Regions from separate parts of the Rubrobacter calidifluminis genome, predicted to be linked through region 3. Evidence: riboswitches for the same ligand, from Rfam matches in the RefSeq annotation. Region 3 holds a riboswitch; each other region holds the start of a gene.
The links. A riboswitch is a leader RNA that binds a small molecule or an ion and turns the genes downstream of it on or off. The one in region 3 is predicted to bind cyclic di-AMP.
Positions count from the first base shown of each region.

Region 1: linked by a shared signal. The riboswitch ahead of PJB24_RS14860 (hypothetical protein) and the one ahead of PJB24_RS05535 (Na-translocating system protein MpsC family protein) in region 3 are both predicted to bind cyclic di-AMP.
Region 2: linked by a shared signal. The riboswitch ahead of PJB24_RS03345 (APC family permease) and the one ahead of PJB24_RS05535 (Na-translocating system protein MpsC family protein) in region 3 are both predicted to bind cyclic di-AMP.

Region 1 covers NZ_JAQKGV010000025.1:18,349-23,873, reverse strand. The annotation lists gene PJB24_RS14870 (hypothetical protein) at 1-288, opposite strand, end outside; gene PJB24_RS14865 (alkaline phosphatase family protein) at 285-1,775, opposite strand; gene PJB24_RS14860 (hypothetical protein) at 2,029-2,313, opposite strand; cyclic di-AMP (ydaO/yuaA leader) riboswitch at 2,319-2,481, opposite strand; gene PJB24_RS14855 (LLM class F420-dependent oxidoreductase) at 2,539-3,444, opposite strand; gene PJB24_RS14850 (LLM class flavin-dependent oxidoreductase) at 3,450-4,487, opposite strand; gene PJB24_RS14845 (LLM class F420-dependent oxidoreductase) at 4,600-5,424, opposite strand; gene PJB24_RS14840 (acyl-CoA thioesterase) at 5,440-5,525, opposite strand, start outside.
Region 2 covers NZ_JAQKGV010000003.1:77,299-82,823, forward strand. The annotation lists gene PJB24_RS03335 (hypothetical protein) at 1-287, shown strand, start outside; gene PJB24_RS03340 (DUF924 family protein) at 293-862, opposite strand; gene PJB24_RS03345 (APC family permease) at 855-2,801, opposite strand; cyclic di-AMP (ydaO/yuaA leader) riboswitch at 2,859-3,012, opposite strand; gene PJB24_RS03350 (DUF47 domain-containing protein) at 3,171-3,845, shown strand; gene PJB24_RS03355 (inorganic phosphate transporter) at 3,838-4,941, shown strand; gene PJB24_RS03360 (alpha/beta fold hydrolase) at 4,938-5,525, opposite strand, start outside.
Region 3 covers NZ_JAQKGV010000005.1:71,492-77,016, forward strand. The annotation lists gene kdpA (potassium-transporting ATPase subunit KdpA) at 1-622, opposite strand, end outside; gene kdpB (potassium-transporting ATPase subunit KdpB) at 823-2,889, opposite strand; gene PJB24_RS05530 (potassium-transporting ATPase subunit F) at 2,891-2,983, opposite strand; gene PJB24_RS05535 (Na-translocating system protein MpsC family protein) at 3,300-3,656, opposite strand; cyclic di-AMP (ydaO/yuaA leader) riboswitch at 3,882-4,037, opposite strand; gene PJB24_RS05540 (glycosyltransferase family 39 protein) at 4,102-5,295, opposite strand; gene PJB24_RS05545 (ABC transporter permease) at 5,273-5,525, opposite strand, start outside.

The sequences.
Region 1 (5,525 bases), on a different contig from region 3:
CACCGCCACCTGCGCCAGAAGTGAGGGCAACGGGAAGAAGGCAGCCTCCGGTGGGACATGACGCTCGTAGCCGTGCGCCGCGATGTAAGAGTACCAGATCCCGTCCCACCTCGCCCAGATGTTGTGCACCAGATGGTGCGCAGGACGGGTATCTGCAGGGCCGGGGCTCGGCCGGAGGAGCCTGGCGAAGATCTCCCCGGAGGCGAAATACAGCGCCCGGCTCGCCAGGAACACGAGCCCGACGAAGCCGGCCCCGCCAGAGGCAAGCCTCTGCAGACGCTTCTTCAACTCCGGCTCCACCTCGGACGCGGGCTCACGAGATCGGTCTTCGGGTGCGGGCAGAGGATAAGGGGTGGACGCGGCCTCTGGTTGAAATTGAAGTCACGGATCAGGTTGCCGAGCTGCGGCAATGCCTCTCTCACGTCCGGACGCGGGTCCGGTCGCCCGTCGGTTTTGGGGTTGAGCCGCTGCCCGCCCAGGAAACGGTCTTCGATGAACTTCAGATAGGCGTCGAACGAGAGCGTCTGGTGGTCTATGTATCCGCGCTTCGCGTAGGGGCTTATGACGAGCCCCGGTACCCTCAGGCCGTAGCCCATCTTATCCACCTTGGGGGGCACGACGTTGTCGTAGAAGCCTCCCCAGTCGTCCCAGGTGAGGAAGATCGCCGTGCTCTTCCAGTCCGGGCTCCTCATCGCCGCGTTGATCACCCGGGTGACGTAGGCCTGCCCGTTGCTTATGAGCGCCGGGGGATGCTCGCTGTTCTTGCCGCTCGGGACGAGCCAGCTCACCTGCGGGAGACGCCCCTCCCTCGCAGCCCTGAAGTAGGCCCTGGTGCTCTGGATGTTCCCGAGCTGATGGTCCTGTCTGACCGTCTCGAAATGCGGCAGCGGGTTCCAGATGCCGGGGGTCTTCGGGCTCTGCATGGTCCTGTGGCAGAACATCTGCCCGTCGGGGCAGTCGGGTTCTGCGCCCCTGGCCACGTAGTAGCGCCAGCTCACGTGGTATTTGTGCAGCAGGTAGGTTATGTCGGTCCAGGCGTAGTCAGGGGGCCTGAGATGGCCTCCATGCTTCTGAACCGGGGGCACGGCGCGGGGGAAACGCTTTGCAAAGTCCAGCGGCTCATCCGGGCGCTGCAGGGCGCTGCGGCAGCTCATGGGGTTTTCGTTCTTGCACACCGCGGACCACGCCGAGACCGTATACAGGTGTGCCGGAAGGCTCCAGGAAGCGTTCGACTCGAACATGTGGTCCTGCAGGACGAAGTTGCGGGCGTAGGCCCAGTAGTTCGGGATCTCCCGCGCCGTGTGGTAGCCGACGACGTCTGGAGGGTTGTCGTGGGTTACGTGGGAGCAGTGGGGGTTCAGCGGGCTCTTCTTGCACAGCCGGCTCTCCCCGGCGAGCTGCTGACGGATGAAGCCGTTCATCCTGCCGCCGTTTATGTCCTTTCGGGCGTCCGTCGCGGTGTGAGGCCCGCCCAGGTCACGGTTCTTGCGGTCGTGGAAGGGTCGGATGCAGTGTCCCAGGCGCGGGTCCGGGATGCAGACCGCCGGGTGCCCGTTCTTCATCGGGATGCCGTCGGCGCCGGGGTAGGTGCCGAAGTAGTTGTCGAAGGAACGGTTCTCCTGCATGATGATGATCACGTGCTTTATCTTCTCCAGTCCGGGCGGTGCCCCAGGTGCGAGCGTCCCCGGGGACGTCTGGCCGGTGACCCTCCCCGCCCCGGAACAGGCCGCCAGGACGAGCAGCAGCGCGGACAGCGCGCCGATCGGCGAGATCACCCTTCGCCATATCCTCAGCCAACATCCCATGCCAAGCCAGCCTCTCTCATCCGGTGGGACACCTCTTCACGCCGATCCTCCAGCGGGAGGACTTCCTCCTATTAAGTCCGGAGGTTGAGAGAATTCTGAGAATAGGGCGAAAGGACGAAGAAAGCCGGAGGTGATCCCCCTGCCCGGGGATCACCTCCGGCGAAAGCAGGCCATCCGGCGGGAGAACCGTCGCGGGCGACCCGCGCTCAAGACCCCGACGAAGCTACAAACGCCGGCGGAGGCTCGAAGGGGCGAGCTCCCCCGAGAGGAAGGCTCGCTCGAGACGGCTGCGGCTCGCCCGCACCAGCTCGGGGCAACGCAGGATGTCGTCTATCTCCCGCTGCGAGCAGTTGCGCACCACGTAGTCCTCGCGCACGATCTCGTGCAGCGGGGCGCCGTCGTTTATCCGGTGGACGACGTAGTTGAGGACTTTCTCCTCCCGCTCGGTGTGAGGCCTCTCCTCCCCGAGCATCATGCGCCTGAGGAACGACCTACGCTGGACCGTCACTCCTCTTCCTCCTTCTTCGGCGCCTGCGGGGTTAGCTGACGGGTTCGGGCCGAAAGAGAGAAGCCCTACGCCCCGCTCCGGGGCGATTCACCCCTCGGCGGGCCCTGAGCCCACCTGATCGGGTCCCCCGCCTCCCGGTGCCACCCGGGAGCTCGGCGCTTCTGGCACCACTTCTTACAACCCGCCGGTATACGCCCGAAGAGAGAAGTTGTCAACCGGTGGACGCTACGCCAGCAGCGCGGGGGCCAGGGCGCGCCACTCCCTGCCGAGACCGGCCTCGGGCCGGTCGGTTATCACCTGCACGCAGACGTGGTCCGCTCCCGCGTCGAGGTGCTCGTGCACCCGCTCTCTTATTCTGCCCTCGTCTCCCCAGGCGACGAGCGCCTCCACGAAGCGGTCGCTGCCCTCCCCGGAGAGGTCTTCTTCGGTGAAGCCCTGGCGGAGCCAGCTGTTGCGGTAGTTGGGAAGCCCGAGATACCGGTTTAGGTGCGAGCGGGCGAGGCGCAGAGCCTCCGTCCGGTCCTCCGTGAGGACCACCCCCTGCTCGACGGCGAGGAGCGGCCCTTCCCCGAGGATCTCGCGGGCGTAGGCGGTATGCTGCGGGGTTACCAGATAAGGATGGGCTCCGTCGGCGAGATCTCTGGAGAGCTCGAGCATCTTCGGGCCGAGCGCAGCGAGCAGCACGGGGGCCTCCCGTTCAGGTCCTACGGCGTCGAATCGGGCCCGGCGCATGCCCTCCAGGTAGGAGCGCATCGTCGCGAGCGGCGAGCGGTAGTCGTGACCGCGCATCTCGACGAGCGGCCGGTGGCTCACCCCGATCCCGAGGACGAACCGTCCCGGATACGCCTCGGCGAGCGTCTTCGACGCGGCGTTCGTCGCCCACGCGTCACGGACGAAGATGTTGGCGATGCCGGTGGCGATCTGAATCCGACTGGTGGCGGAGAGCAGTATCGCGGCGGTGGTGAAGACCTCCCGTCCGGTCGCCTCCCCGAACCAGAGCGCCCCGTAGCCGAGCTCCTCGGCCTCGGCCACGGCCTCCCTCGCCCGGGAAGCGGGCAGATAGTTGAGGATCGAGGTCCACAGCCCCACCTCCCCACCGAGCACCGAAGGGTCGGGGTATCTCCGGTCCATCTGTCTCATGTCCGCTCCCGCCCCCCGGCCGGTGCTCCTGCGAGCCCGAAGACCCCCGCGAGAAGCTCGTAGGAGTGCAGCCGCGCGGCGTGGTCGTAGACCATCGTCGTGACCATGAGCTCGTCGGCCCGGGTGCGCTCCGCGAGCTCCTCCATCCTCTCCCTGACCCTCTCCGGGGTGCCGATGATCTGCATCGAGCGGTACGCCTCGACGAGGCGCCTCTCCGCCGGCGTGTACTCGTGAGCCAGGGCCTCTTCCGGCGTGGGAAGCGGCCCGGGCCGGCCGCTGCGCATCCTGACCCAGGCGAGCTGCATCGAGGAGGCGAGCTCCGCGGCGCGCTCCTCGCTCTCGGCGCAGACGACGGAGACGGCGAGTATCGCCGAGGGACGCTCGAACTCCTCCGAGGGCTCGAAGCTCTCTCTGTAGGCGAGCATCGGCGGGGCGGGATCGGCCGGGCTGAAGTGCGCCGCGAAGGCGTAGCCGAGCCCCATCTTTCCCGCGGCCCGTGCGGAGTAGCCGCTGGAGCCGAGCAGCCAGATTGGGGGAAGATCCACGTCGTCGGGCACGGCGCGCACCGCCGCGAAAGGATGATCCTCGGGGAAGCCATCCCCGCCGAAGGCGAGGAGTTCGGCGAAGCGTTCGGGGAAGTCCTCCGCCCCGTCCGCACCGGTGGAGCGCCGGAGCGCGGCGGCGGTCACCGGGTCGGTGCCGGGAGCCCGGCCTATGCCGAGGTCTATACGGCCCGGGTGCAGGGCCTCGAGCACCCGGAAGGTCTCGGCCACCTTTAGCGGGGCGTGGTTGGGGAGCATGATACCCCCCGCTCCAACCCGGATGCGGGAGGTCCTGTCCGCGACGTGCCCTATCATCACCTCCGGCGAGGAGCTGGCCACGCTCGGGAGGTTGTGGTGCTCGGCGAGCCAGTAGCGCTCGTAGCCGAGGCGGTCAGCCAGTCGGGCGAGCTCAAAAGTGTTGCGCAGAGCCTCAGAAGATCCGTACCCCACGCCGACCGGTGAGAGATCCAAAACCGAAAGCCTGAGATCCATAGCTCCAGACATCTCCCTCTGAAAGAGTCTTTGCTCCAGCCGCGCCAGTGGTCCCTACGAAGAGAGTGTAATACCCGGCAGCACCGGTGAAGCCTCGGAGGAGAGGCCCGGATTACAGAAAAACGTCGACGAGCCCTGAGAGCTCGTCGAGCAGCTCGGTGGTCTCAGGTTCGGGTAGGGTCGGCAGATCGAGCAACACCCGGTCGACGCCGAGCCGCTCGTACTCTTCTAGCACCTCTCGCTCGCGCGAGGCTCCGAAAACGGTCACGGGCACCTCCCTGCCGGCCACCCTTCGCAGCTCTTCCATCATCGGCGCGAGCCTCTCTGGCGGCAGCCCGTTGGCGAGCCAGGCGTCCCCGAATTCGGCCACCCTCGCGAAGGCCCGCCGTCCCCCGCCGACGTAGATCGGTGGATAGGGCTTGCTGACCGGCTTGGGCCAGGAGGCTATAGGGTCGAAATCGACGAACTCCCCGTGATACTCGGCCGAATCCCGGGTCCAGATCTCAATCATAGCCCGCAGGCGCTCGTTGACCAGCCGCCCCCTGGTACGGGGGTTGGTCCCGTGGTTCTCCATCTCCTCCTCGTTCCAGCCGACCCCGACGCCGAAGATCACGCGCCCGTCGGAGAAATGGTCGAGGCTCGCAACCTCCTTTGCTGTCGTGATGGGGTCGCGCTGTGCCAGGAGCAACACCCCGGTGCCCACGATCAGAGTCTGGGTGGCCGCTGCGGCCGCAGTGAGCGTGACGAAGGGGTCGAGCGTCCGATAGTACTTCCTCGGCAACTCCCCCCCTCCAGGGTACGGCGTCCTCCTGCTGAGCGGTATGTGGGTGTGCTCGGCGACAAACAACGAGTCGAAACCGCGCTCTTCGAGCAGCAGACCCAGGATATCGGGCTTTATACCCTCATCGGTGACGAACGTGGATACGCCTACCCTCATACTCTTATCATTGAATCACATATCGTCCGCTTCTTTCTGCTCCGGCAATACGCCCTCCCTCTCGAACCTCTCGATTCTGCTGCGCACCCATCCCGGCACCG
Region 2 (5,525 bases), on a different contig from region 3:
GCACCCGGCATGGCCTACCAGCCGACGAGCCGGGAGAACGCCGGCTCCTGATGGATCTCATGAGCGCGGTCATAGACCGCTTCGCGGATCTGGAGGGTCTGGACCGGGAGGAGGCCGCCGCCTTCCTCGGAGATCTCACCAACCGCGACCACATACTGGAGCTCAACGAGGTCATCGAAACCTTCGAGCAGGAAGACTGCCAGAGGAGCCTCGACGAGGTGTTACGCGAGGCCGTCGGGCGGCGGAAGGAACGCCGGGTCTGGGCCCGGCACTGGAGCTCAGGATAAAGACATCAGAAAGGGGCCTCGGGTCCCGAGAGAAACTCCAGCTCTTCCGGCGTCGAACGCCGACCCAGGATCTCGTTGCGGTGCGGGAAACGTCCGAAGCGCGCGATCACCGCCTCGTGCCTGAGCGCGTACTCCAGCACCTCGGGCCTCCCGAGCTCCTCTTCCAGCGCCCGAAACAGCCTGACAGAGAGGCGCTGGTCTTCGAGATCCTCACTGTGCTCGAAAGGCAGGTAGACGAACATCCTCTCCATCGGGGTGAGGAGACGGTCGAAGCCCTTCTCGAGCGCCTCGCGGGCGACCTCGCGCGCCAGATGGTCGGTTGTGTAGGAGCGCGGGTCGCCCCGGAACATGTTGCGGGGGAACTGGTCGAGCAGCAGGATCAGGGCGAGGCAACCCCTGGGCGTCTCCTTCCAGTCTCCGAGCTCCCTGGAGGCAGCCCACTCGTAGTCGGCGCGGAACCGTTCGCTCACCTCACGGTCGAAGTCCTCGCCACCCCCGAACCACTCCTCGCGGAACTCCCGGCCCTCCCCGAACCAGAAGCGGAGTATCTCCTCCATGCGGTCCAGATCACCCACCGACGTGTATCGCCGGACGCCGCTTGGGGTTGGGCTCCGCCTCGCGCAGCACCTCGCGCGTGACCGGCGGGATGTCTCCCTCGCCGAAGAGGATGTAGCGGACCAGGTAGACCAGCGGGTTGCCCTCGGTCCATCCGAAGTAGCAGTGAGGCTTCGCGCCGGTTTTGTCTCTCAGGTACAGCAGGAAGGCCGCTATCGCGTTCGGGACGCTCGAACTCTCCGCCCGCAGCACCCGGTAGCCGTCCACCCTGGCCCCCCTCACCTCCATCACGTCGGTGAACTCCGAGGGGTCGGCCACCTCTACCTCGAGGAACAGAACCGGGATCTCGCGCGGGATGTGGTTCGCCTCCCGCTGTTCACGCTCTTTAAGCTCGTACTCCCGGCGGTCTCCCGCCTGACGTCGGTTGGCGATGATGTGTATCTCCCCCGAGTAGAGCGCCTCGTTGATGAACTCCCAGGCCGCATCGTCGAGTTCTATGGACTCCTGGCGCAGCTCCGTCGAGCGCAGCGCACGGGAGACGAGGGAGACGAAGATTATCGCTACGATAAACAGGATCGAGATCACGATCCCGTTCGGCTGGGAGCGGATGTTCTCGACGTCGGCGTAGAGCATCACCAGGGTTATGAGCCCGAAAACGAGCGTCGACCTGCGTTTGCGCTGCCGGCGCACGGCGATGGTCACGGCCACGGCCGCCGAGGTCATCATGATGAGCACACCCGTCGCGTACGGCCCGCTCTGGGAGTCGACCCCGGCGTTGAAGGCCAGCGTAATCGCGAAGGCTATCGCGCTGAAGACGAGCACCATCGGCCTTACCGCCCGGCCCCATTCCGGGGCCATCCCGTAGCGCGGCAGGTAGCGGGGCACGATGTTCAGAAGCCCGGTCAGGGCCGAGGCCCCTCCGAACCAGAGGATCGTGATCGTGGAGATGTCGTAGATCGTCCCGAAGGCATTGCCCATGTACTGGTGCGCGAGGTAAGCGAGCGCCCGGCCCGCGGCCTTGCCGCCCGGCTCGAACTCCCTGTGCGGGATCAGGACCGTGGTGACGAAGCTCGTCGTGATCAGGAAGAAGCTCATGATCAAAGCGGCCGCGGTGAGCATCTTGCGGGTGTTGCGGATACGCCCGGCGGGCCGCTGGGGGTCGTCATCCGGGTCGCCCTTCACGAGCGGCATCATCGAGACGCCGGTCTCGAAGCCCGAGAGACCGAGCGCGAGCTGCGGGAAGACAAGAAACGAGACGACGACCATGTCGAGCGGGTTGCCATAGCCGTGCAGCAGGGCATCCTTCCAGTGAGAGAGGTACGCCGGGTGCTGGAAGATCATGTAGAAGCCGAAGATGACGATGAGCAGGTTGAGGAATAGGTACGAGAAGACGAGCACGATCGCGATGCCTATGGCCTCCCGAAAGCCCTTCAGGAAAACCCCGCCGAGGATGGCGAGAAGTACGAGTGTAATCGCCGTCTCTTTGTCGTGCAGGAAAGATGGCACTATCGGGTTCTCGGCCAGATGCGTCGCGCCGTCGGCGGCAGAGAGGGTTATCGTGAACATCCAGGCCGTGCCGACGAACCCGAGCAGGCACAAGACGAAGATCTTGCCCTTCCAGAAAGAGAGCAGACGTTCGAGCATCGCGATCGAACCCTGCCCGTGCGGGCTGTGGTAGGCGACCCGGCGGTAGGCAGGGAGCATCCCGAAGAGGGTGAGAAGCACGATGAACATCGTCGCGATAGGTGAGAGCGCACCCGCGGCGAGCCCGGCTATGCCGGGGATGTACCCGAGCGTCGAGTAGTAGTCCACCCCGGTCAGGCACACCACCTGCCACCAGGGATGCTGTTCGCGGGCCTCCTTGATGTGTGGACCCTGGATCTCCTCGATCCGGTTCTCGAGCAACCAGCTGCGAAACCTCGAGGAAGCCCGGCCCTTGGAGCGGGTGGCCCGGATCATCTCGAAACGCTCCGTGCGGGTTCTCCCACCCGCGGACAGCGAAAGATGGTTCTCATCATCCCCTTCCTCTCACGCCTGCGGGGTTAGCTGTCGGGTTCGGGCCGGAAGAGAAAGCCCTACGCTCTCGTGGCGATTCACCCCGGAGGGAAAACCCCTCTTTCTACGGGTCCCCCGTCCTCCGGTCTCCCCGGAGGTTCGGCGACGGTCTGGCTCTCCGTCCATGGCTTCCGGAGATATACCCCCCAGCCACACCGTTGTCAACACGGCGGTGTGGCTCGTATCGCGTCGGGGCGGGTACGAAACCGCAAGTTTGGTTAGTATTTAGCCTAGAGGAGGTCATACAACGAGAGAGCAGGAGCCAAAGAGGTCATGTCCGAGGAGAGCAAACCGAATCCGCCGACTTCCGGGCGGCTGCGTCGGGCCTTGGGAACAATCTCACTGGTCCCGCGCGAGCGCCGCTTCTACGAGTACTTCGAGGAGCAGTCGAAGAACATCTCACGCTCTGCCCGGCTGCTCGAGGTGGCATTCTCGAACCCCGGTGAGCTCGCCGGACACCAGAAGCGGATCAAGGAACTCGAGCATCGGGGAGACGACACCACCCACGAGATAATCTCCGCCCTGCACCGGACCTTCGTCACCCCCTTCGACCGGGAGGACATATACTCGCTCGCCGCGGGCATGGACGACATAGTGGATTACATAGAGGAGATAGCCGACACGGCCAACCTCTACGACATCGGCGAGATCACACCCCCCGCCCGGGAACTGGCGGATCTCCTCGTCCAGGCCGCATCCCAGCTCGAGGAGGCGACGAAGAAGCTCGGTTCGGGCAAGCCCTACAAGGATCACATAATCGAGGTGCACAGGCTGGAGGACGTGGGAGACGCGGTCTCCCGGCGCGCGATAGCCGAACTCTTCGGGGGGAGCTACAGGACGCTGGAGGTGCTCAAGCTGAAGGATCTCTACGGATTGCTGGAGGATGCGCTCGACCGCTGCGAGGACGTGGCCAACGTACTCGAGGGGATCGCGATAAAGAATGCATGAGGCGCAGGTCGTTCTGCTGCTCTTCACGCTGGCAACCGCCCTCGGCTTCGACTTCACCAACGGCTTCCACGACACCGCCAACGCCATCGCCACGACGGTCGGCACCCGGGCACTACCGCCCTATGTCGCGGTCCTTTTCTCGGCCGCGCTCAACCTGATCGGGGCGGTCGTCGCGACCCAGCTGTTGCACGCCACGGTCGCCAACACGATCGGCAGTCTGGTTGGACCTTCGGGGGGTGTCGGGCTCGCGGAGATCATAGCCGTCCTGTTCGGGGCGATAGCGTGGAACCTGATCACCTGGAGGGCCGGTCTGCCATCCAGCTCCTCGCACGCGTTGATCGGTGCGCTCATCGGGATGGGCATCGCGGCCTACGGGGCGGGCGCGGTGGCCTGGGACGAGGTCTACCCGGTGTTCGTCGCGCTCGTCGCCTCCCCGGTGATCGGGCTCGTCGCGGCGTACATAGCCACCGTCGTGCTGCTCAACGTCTTCCGAAGGGCCCGCCCGAGCCGCGCCAACGACGCCTTCCGCAAGCTCCAGATCCTCTCCAGCGCTTTCGTCTCCTTCAGCCACGGGGCGAACGACGCCCAGAAGACCATGGCGATCATAACGCTGGCGCTGCTCAGTTCCGGCTTCATAGGCAGCTTCGCGGTGCCCCTGTGGGTCGTTCTGGCCTCCGCGCTCGCGATCGCGCTCGGCACCTGGGCCGGCGGGTGGAGGATCATCCGCACGCTCGGCAGCAGGATCATCCAGATGGAGCCGGTCCACGGCTTCGCGGCCCAGACGGTCGGAGCCCTGGTGATCCAGGCGGCCACCTCCTGGGGCTTTCCGGTCAGCACGACGCACGTGATCTCCGGCTCGGTGATGGGGGCAGGTGCGACGAAGAGGTTCAGCGCGGTGCGCTGGGGGGTGGCCTGGCGGATAGTGTGGGCCTGGATCCTCACGGTACCAGCCTCCGCGGCGCTCGCGGCGCTGGCGACGCTTTTCGCCCAAACCGAGTGGTACGCGAGTGCCGTCCTGGTCCTCCTGCTCGCGGCCGCTGCGGTCTACTACTTCGTCCTGCGCACCCGCCGCCGCAAGGCCAAAGGCACGCTCTAGCGCGTCCAGCCTTCGAGGAGCACCCCGGCCCACCGGCCGACGGCCGGCTCCCACATGAGCGTGTAGTGGTTGGTGTCCTCCAGGAGGATCGACCCTCTCACGTCGAACGAGTCCTCCATCCGACGCCGCACGTTCTCGGAGATGAGCGGCGCGCTCCCCGGGAAGAACCCCTCCGCGGCGCGCACCAGCGCGACCGGGCACGAGATGCGGCCCATCTCCGCGGTGGTCAACGCCGAGCGGGCGACGTCCTCCGCATCCTCCGTACAGGCCACTAAAGAGGCCTTGGGCCGGTAGCCACCTTCGACCTCCTCCAGGTCGTAGCGGTAGTAATCGGCGAGTTCAGGCGTCAGATCCCGCATCGTCACCCCCTCTTCCGGATACCAGAAACGGAGGTAATCGTCGGGGCTCTCGAAGGTCATCCGGAGCCGGCTGAAGGAGCGGGCGAGCCCCTCGGAGACCCCGCCGGAGAGCTCTTCCCGCCCCTCCACCCGCGGCCAGCCGCCGTCGAGAAGCACGAGCGCCCGCACCCGTTCGGGGTGCGAGAGCGCCACCCTCTGCGCGACGAACGCCCCCATCGAATGTCC
Region 3 (5,525 bases):
TCCCCCCCTGCAGAGTGTGCGCAACCACCGAGGGCGAGAGCGTCTGAGGCACTCCCTGCCATACCAGTACCAGCGCGAGCAGGAAAGATAGAGGGAGCTGCAGGCGCAGGATGATACGCGTGAGATCCACCCAGAAGTTGCCAAGCTCTGCCAACCCGCTGCGAGATAGCCCCCGTATCACGGCGGCCGCAGCAGCCAGCCCGGTAGCGGGGGCGAAGACCTGCATGAAAGTCACGAAGAGCATCTGTTCAAGATAGGACAGGCTAACCTCACCCGCGTAGCTTTGCCAGTTGGTGGTGGTGACAAAAGAAGAGGATGTATTGAAGGCCTGATCCGGATCTTGCGGTGGCAGATGCCCGGTATCCAGTGGTAGGAGAGCCTGCAACCTCAGCACCAGGTATCCAAGGAGCATGGACGCCGCACAGACGGATAGCAGGGAGAGAGAATATCTTTTCCAGCCCATCTCATCGTCCGGCCTTATGCCGAGCAGCCTGTAAATCATCCTCTCTGGCAGCAGGTGTCTCTCTCCCTCGAAGATCCAGACCAGATATCGTCCGAGCGGCACAGCCAACAGGCTCAAAACGACGAGTATGACTATGATCTGCAAAATCCCGTACAGCATCAGGCTTCCCTTCATCCTTGATAGAGGTACATCAGCGAAAGTACGAAGGTTACGAAGAAGACCAGAAACAACGGCCCCCACACCTCTTTCACCATCGCCCCCTCCGGTCAGATCTTCTCTAGAGCCAGGGTGAAGAAGCCCATGATCCCGAAGCACACCAGCGTGATGAGAACGTAGAGTACATCTCCCAAGGCATCCTCCTAACCGAGGCTCAGCGCGCTGAGCACGAGATCGATGATCTTTATCCCCACGAAAGGTGCCACCACCCCTCCTACACCGTAGATGAGCAGGTTGCGCCGCAGCAGAGCGTTTGCGCCCAGCGGGCGGTAGCGCACCCCCCGCAGCGCCAGCGGGATGAGGAGCGGGATGATTAGCGCGTTGAAGATTACCGCCGAGAGGATCGCGCCCTGCGGCGTGGCCAGACGCATGATGTTGAGGGCGGAGAGCTGCGGGTAGGCGACCACGAAGATCGCCGGGATTATCGCGAAGAACTTCGCCACGTCGTTCGCCACCGAGAACGTGGTGAGAGCCCCACGCGTTATGAGCAATTGCTTGCCGATCTCGACGACCTCGATGAGCTTGGTCGGGTCGGAGTCGAGGTCGACCATGTTCCCCGCCTCTTTGGCCGCCTGGGTACCGGAGTTCATCGCGAGCCCGACATCCGCCTGGGCGAGCGCCGGGGCATCGTTGGTACCGTCTCCCGACATGGCGATGAGGTGCCCTTTCTTCTGCTCGGCGCGGACGAAATCCAGCTTGCCCTCCGGCGTGGCCTCGGCTATGAAGTCGTCCACCCCGGCCTCCCTCGCGATAAAAGCCGCCGTCTTCGGGTTGTCCCCGGTGATCATGACCGTGCGGATCCCGGCGGCCCTGAGACGGTCGAAGCGTTCGCGCATCCCCGGTTTTATGATGTCTTCCAGCTGGATTATCCCGATGATCTTATGATCGACGCCCACGGCGAGCGGCGTACCACCCTTCTCCGAGATCTCATCGGCCACCTGCTCCAGATCCTCCGGGATTCCGCCGTCTCTCTCGGCCCACTTCTTCACGGCGTCGACGGCCCCTTTGCGTATCCCGGTCCCGTCCGGAAGGTCCACCCCGCTCATCCTGGTCTGGGCGGTGAACGGAACGAACCGCGCTCCACCAGGGTTCTCCCGCTCTACACCCTGCTCTTCTGCCAGTTCGACTATGGAGCGCCCCTCGGGGGTCTCGTCGGCGAGCGAGGAGAGGTAGGCGAACCGCCTAAGGTTCTCCTCGGTGTTCCCACCGAGCGGCACGAAGCGCGTCGCCCTCCGGTTGCCTAGCGTGATGGTCCCGGTCTTGTCCAGAAGCAGCGTGTCCACGTCCCCTGCAACCTCGACGGCCCGGCCGCTCTTGGCCAACACGTTCGCCCTGACGGCCCGGTCCATCCCGGCGATGCCTATCGCCGAGAGCAGCGCCCCGATGGTCGTGGGTATCAGACAAACCAGCAGGGCGACGAGGGTTGTCACACCGACCGGTTTCCCGGTGTAGATCGAGAAGGGCAGTAGCGTCACGGTGACGATCAGGAAGATCGCGGTGAGTGCGGCGAGCAGGATCGTCAGGGCCACCTCGTTCGGCGTCTTCTGGCGGCTCGCCCCCTCGACGAGCGAGATCATGGTATCCAGAAAACTCTGTCCCGGCTCGGAGGTGACCTCGACGACTATCCTGTCCGAGAGCACCCTGGTGCCCCCGGTCACGCTGGATCGGTCCCCGCCGGCCTCTCTTATCACCGGGGCCGATTCCCCGGTTATCGCCGACTCGTCCACCGAGGCTATCCCCTCCACGATCGTGCCGTCGGCCGGGATGATCTCCCCCTCCTCAACGACGAAGAGGTCCCCTTTCTTCAGCTCGGTGCTGCTCACCCTCTCCTCCCGACCGTCCACGAGCCTCCTCGCCGGGGTCTCCGAGCGGGTCTTCCTGAGCGACTCGGCCTGCGCTCTTCCCCGGGCCTCGGCGAGGCCCTCCGCGAAGTTGGCGAACAGCAGGGTGATCAGGAGCAGAAAGAAGATCGCCAGGTTGTAACCGGTCAGGGACGAGCCGGTGAAAAGGCCGTACCCGCTCAGAAAGCCCACGACCAACGTCCCCACCTCGACCACGAACATGACGGGGTTTCTCACCATTTCCCGCGGGTCGAGCTTCTTGAACGACTCCGCCGCCGCCTGCCTGGAAAGCTCGGGGTCGAAGATCCCTCTGGAACGTGCCAGGTTGCGCGGGCGCTGCTCTTTCGGAATCCTCTGGGGGGAAGCCATCCTAAAACCTCCCCGGACGCACGATCACGTAAAGCAGATAGATGATCAAGGCTAGCGAGAGGAGCCCGAGCACCAGGTATCCGGCCACGCTCATCCCATCCACCTCTGTCGAAGAACCTGCAACCTCATGACCTGCACGACCGGCGGCTCGCAATCTTCCCGTACGACCGGGCCAAAGACCTCGACGTACTCTCCTATGTAGTCGCTGAGACGGTAGACTTCGCTGCGTAAGCCATAAAGGTAGAGAGCGCACTCCGGATCCATCAGCCCATAGGCAACTCCACAACGGACCAGCAGGAGATTCCATTCTGTCCGGACCACCCCCCGCACACCCTCCAGGGAACCACCGACATCGGACCCACCCGCCGGGCTTCCTTCTTCTCGCTTCACCGTCTCCGCACCCGGATTCCTCATTCGGCCAACCCATCCTCGAATTCGATGACGTAGACCCACTCGTCCCTCTCGGGAGAAATCGAAGAGTGGACGTATAGAACCCGCCTGCCCGTACAACCTTCGAGCCTCCCGGAGAGTTCCTCCGCCCCTGAACGGAAGACCTGCTCCCGCAGGTCTTTCACCGTGTTCCTCCCCTGGACGGTGTCGACGAGGCGCCGCTCGAAGACGGTCAACACGCCACAACAGCGCACCACCGCCAGGGCATCGATCATGTAGGTGTGGATACGGTCCGGGCCACGGCCGATGATCTTCCGCAGAAAGGCCATGACCTCGTCGCTGATGACAGCCTCGGTCCTGCTCTGCCTGTGCGCCACAGATACGCCGCACCTCCTGCTTCCCGGATGCGGCAACGGCAAAGGGCCGGTGCCGCATCGCACCTCCACCTCAGTAGAGGGGTCGCAGCTACCGGCCCCATGTCCGCTGGCCCTCCCCCGCAAGGGAAAGGACCGCAGAGACTGGTCCGAGTAGATTCTGACCATCCCGCAGCATCCAGGTGGTTCCGCCCGCAACCACCAAAACCATCCCGAATGCAGCGGGACGCCCTCTTTCCTTACAGCCTACGAGGTTAGCTGACGGGTTCGGGCCGAAAGAGCTAAGCCCTACACCGGACCGCACCGGCGATTCACCCCAGGGGCAAGGCCCCACTCGGGTCCCCCGCTCTCCTCAATTTCGAGGAGATTCGGCTTCTCAGCATGTATTCAGTTGTAATTTCATTATATCACGCTGTTCAGCCTCAGGAGCAATCTTTTGCAAGCCGGTTCAAGCAACCCACCTCCAGGTGACGAACAGCGCCGTGAGCGTTGCACCTACGAATGAGCTCAGGATGAGCCACAGGAAGAGGGCCTTCCTGCTGCGGGAGAGGGTTACCCCGAGCGCGATGAAGAACGGGAACGCATCGAGAAGGAATCGGGGCAGGCTCATGAGCGGGAACAGGGGTGAAGGTGTGAGCAGGGGCACGAGCACGAGGGCCAGCGCGTAGAGGCTCAACCCCGGCGGGAGCACGAAGACCCCGAAAACCATCACGGCGAGGAAGAGGGTGAAGAACGCGAGGTTGAGGGTGTTCGAGGCGGCGAGCGAAGGTTCCGGAAGCGTGCTCACGAAGAGAGCGTGCGGCTCGGCGAGGTAGCGGGCACCCTCCCTCGCGCTCCTCCACGCCATCCGGGCGGTCGCGAGTGGATCGGTCAGCGCGCGTCCCCAGTAGGCCCGCTGCTGGCGGGCGAAGACGAGCGGGTCCCCGAAGCGCCCGGTGAGGTAGAGCGCGTAGGCGCAGAGCCCGGCGGGGACCAGCGCCATCTCCGCGAGCCCCCGGCTCCCGAACCCCCTGCGATCGCGCACCCACTCGAGAAAGAGTGGCAGGAGGAGCAACACCCCGAGGTTGCGGGTCGCCGCGGCGAGCGCCCCGAGGAAGCCGGCGAGGAGCAGGTCGCGCCGCACCAAGGCGGCCCAGAGGCACCCGGCCGAGAGCGCGAGGAAGAAGCTCTCGGTATAGACCGCGTTCAGGAAGAACGCCGTAGGGAAGAAGGCGAGCGTGAGTACCGAGGCGCGGGCAACCCGCCCGCCATACAGCTTCTCAGCCATCCCATACACGAAGTACAGGGCAAGGAAGCATGCGGCAAGCGAGATCGCCACCCCCCACAACGCCGCCCCTCCGCCGAGGCTGCTTCCGAGGTGCACGAGGAGCGGGTAGAGCGGGAAGAAAGCCGTGCTCTGGGGGGCGTGCAGGCCGTAGCCGGAGGTGGCGATCCCGGAGTACCACGCCCCGTCCCAGTTCGCCCAGTAGCCCAGCGTTCCCCAGGGCCCGGGGATGCCGCCGGGACGGGCCCGCGGCAGGAGAAGATGGGCGAGCGCCCCCACCCCGAGAAAGAAGGCCCGCGAGAGCACGAACGTCCAGAGGACGAAGCGGAGGGGGCTTCCCTCCCTCCGCTCCCTCCTAGTAGCGGAGGTTCGGGCCACGGCTTATAGCCCAGCAGGCCCCGGCGAAGCAGGCGCCGGACAGAAAGATCATCACGGCGAACGAAAGGTAGGTTTCCAGGTCGGAGACGCCGAGGGCCGCGTAGCGGGCGGCATCCACGGTGTGGAAGATCGGGTCGAAGAGCGTCGCCACCTTCAGCGGGTGCGGCAGCATCCTGACCGAGTAGAAGACCCCGCCGAGAAAAGCGAGCGGCTGGATTATGACGTTGCCC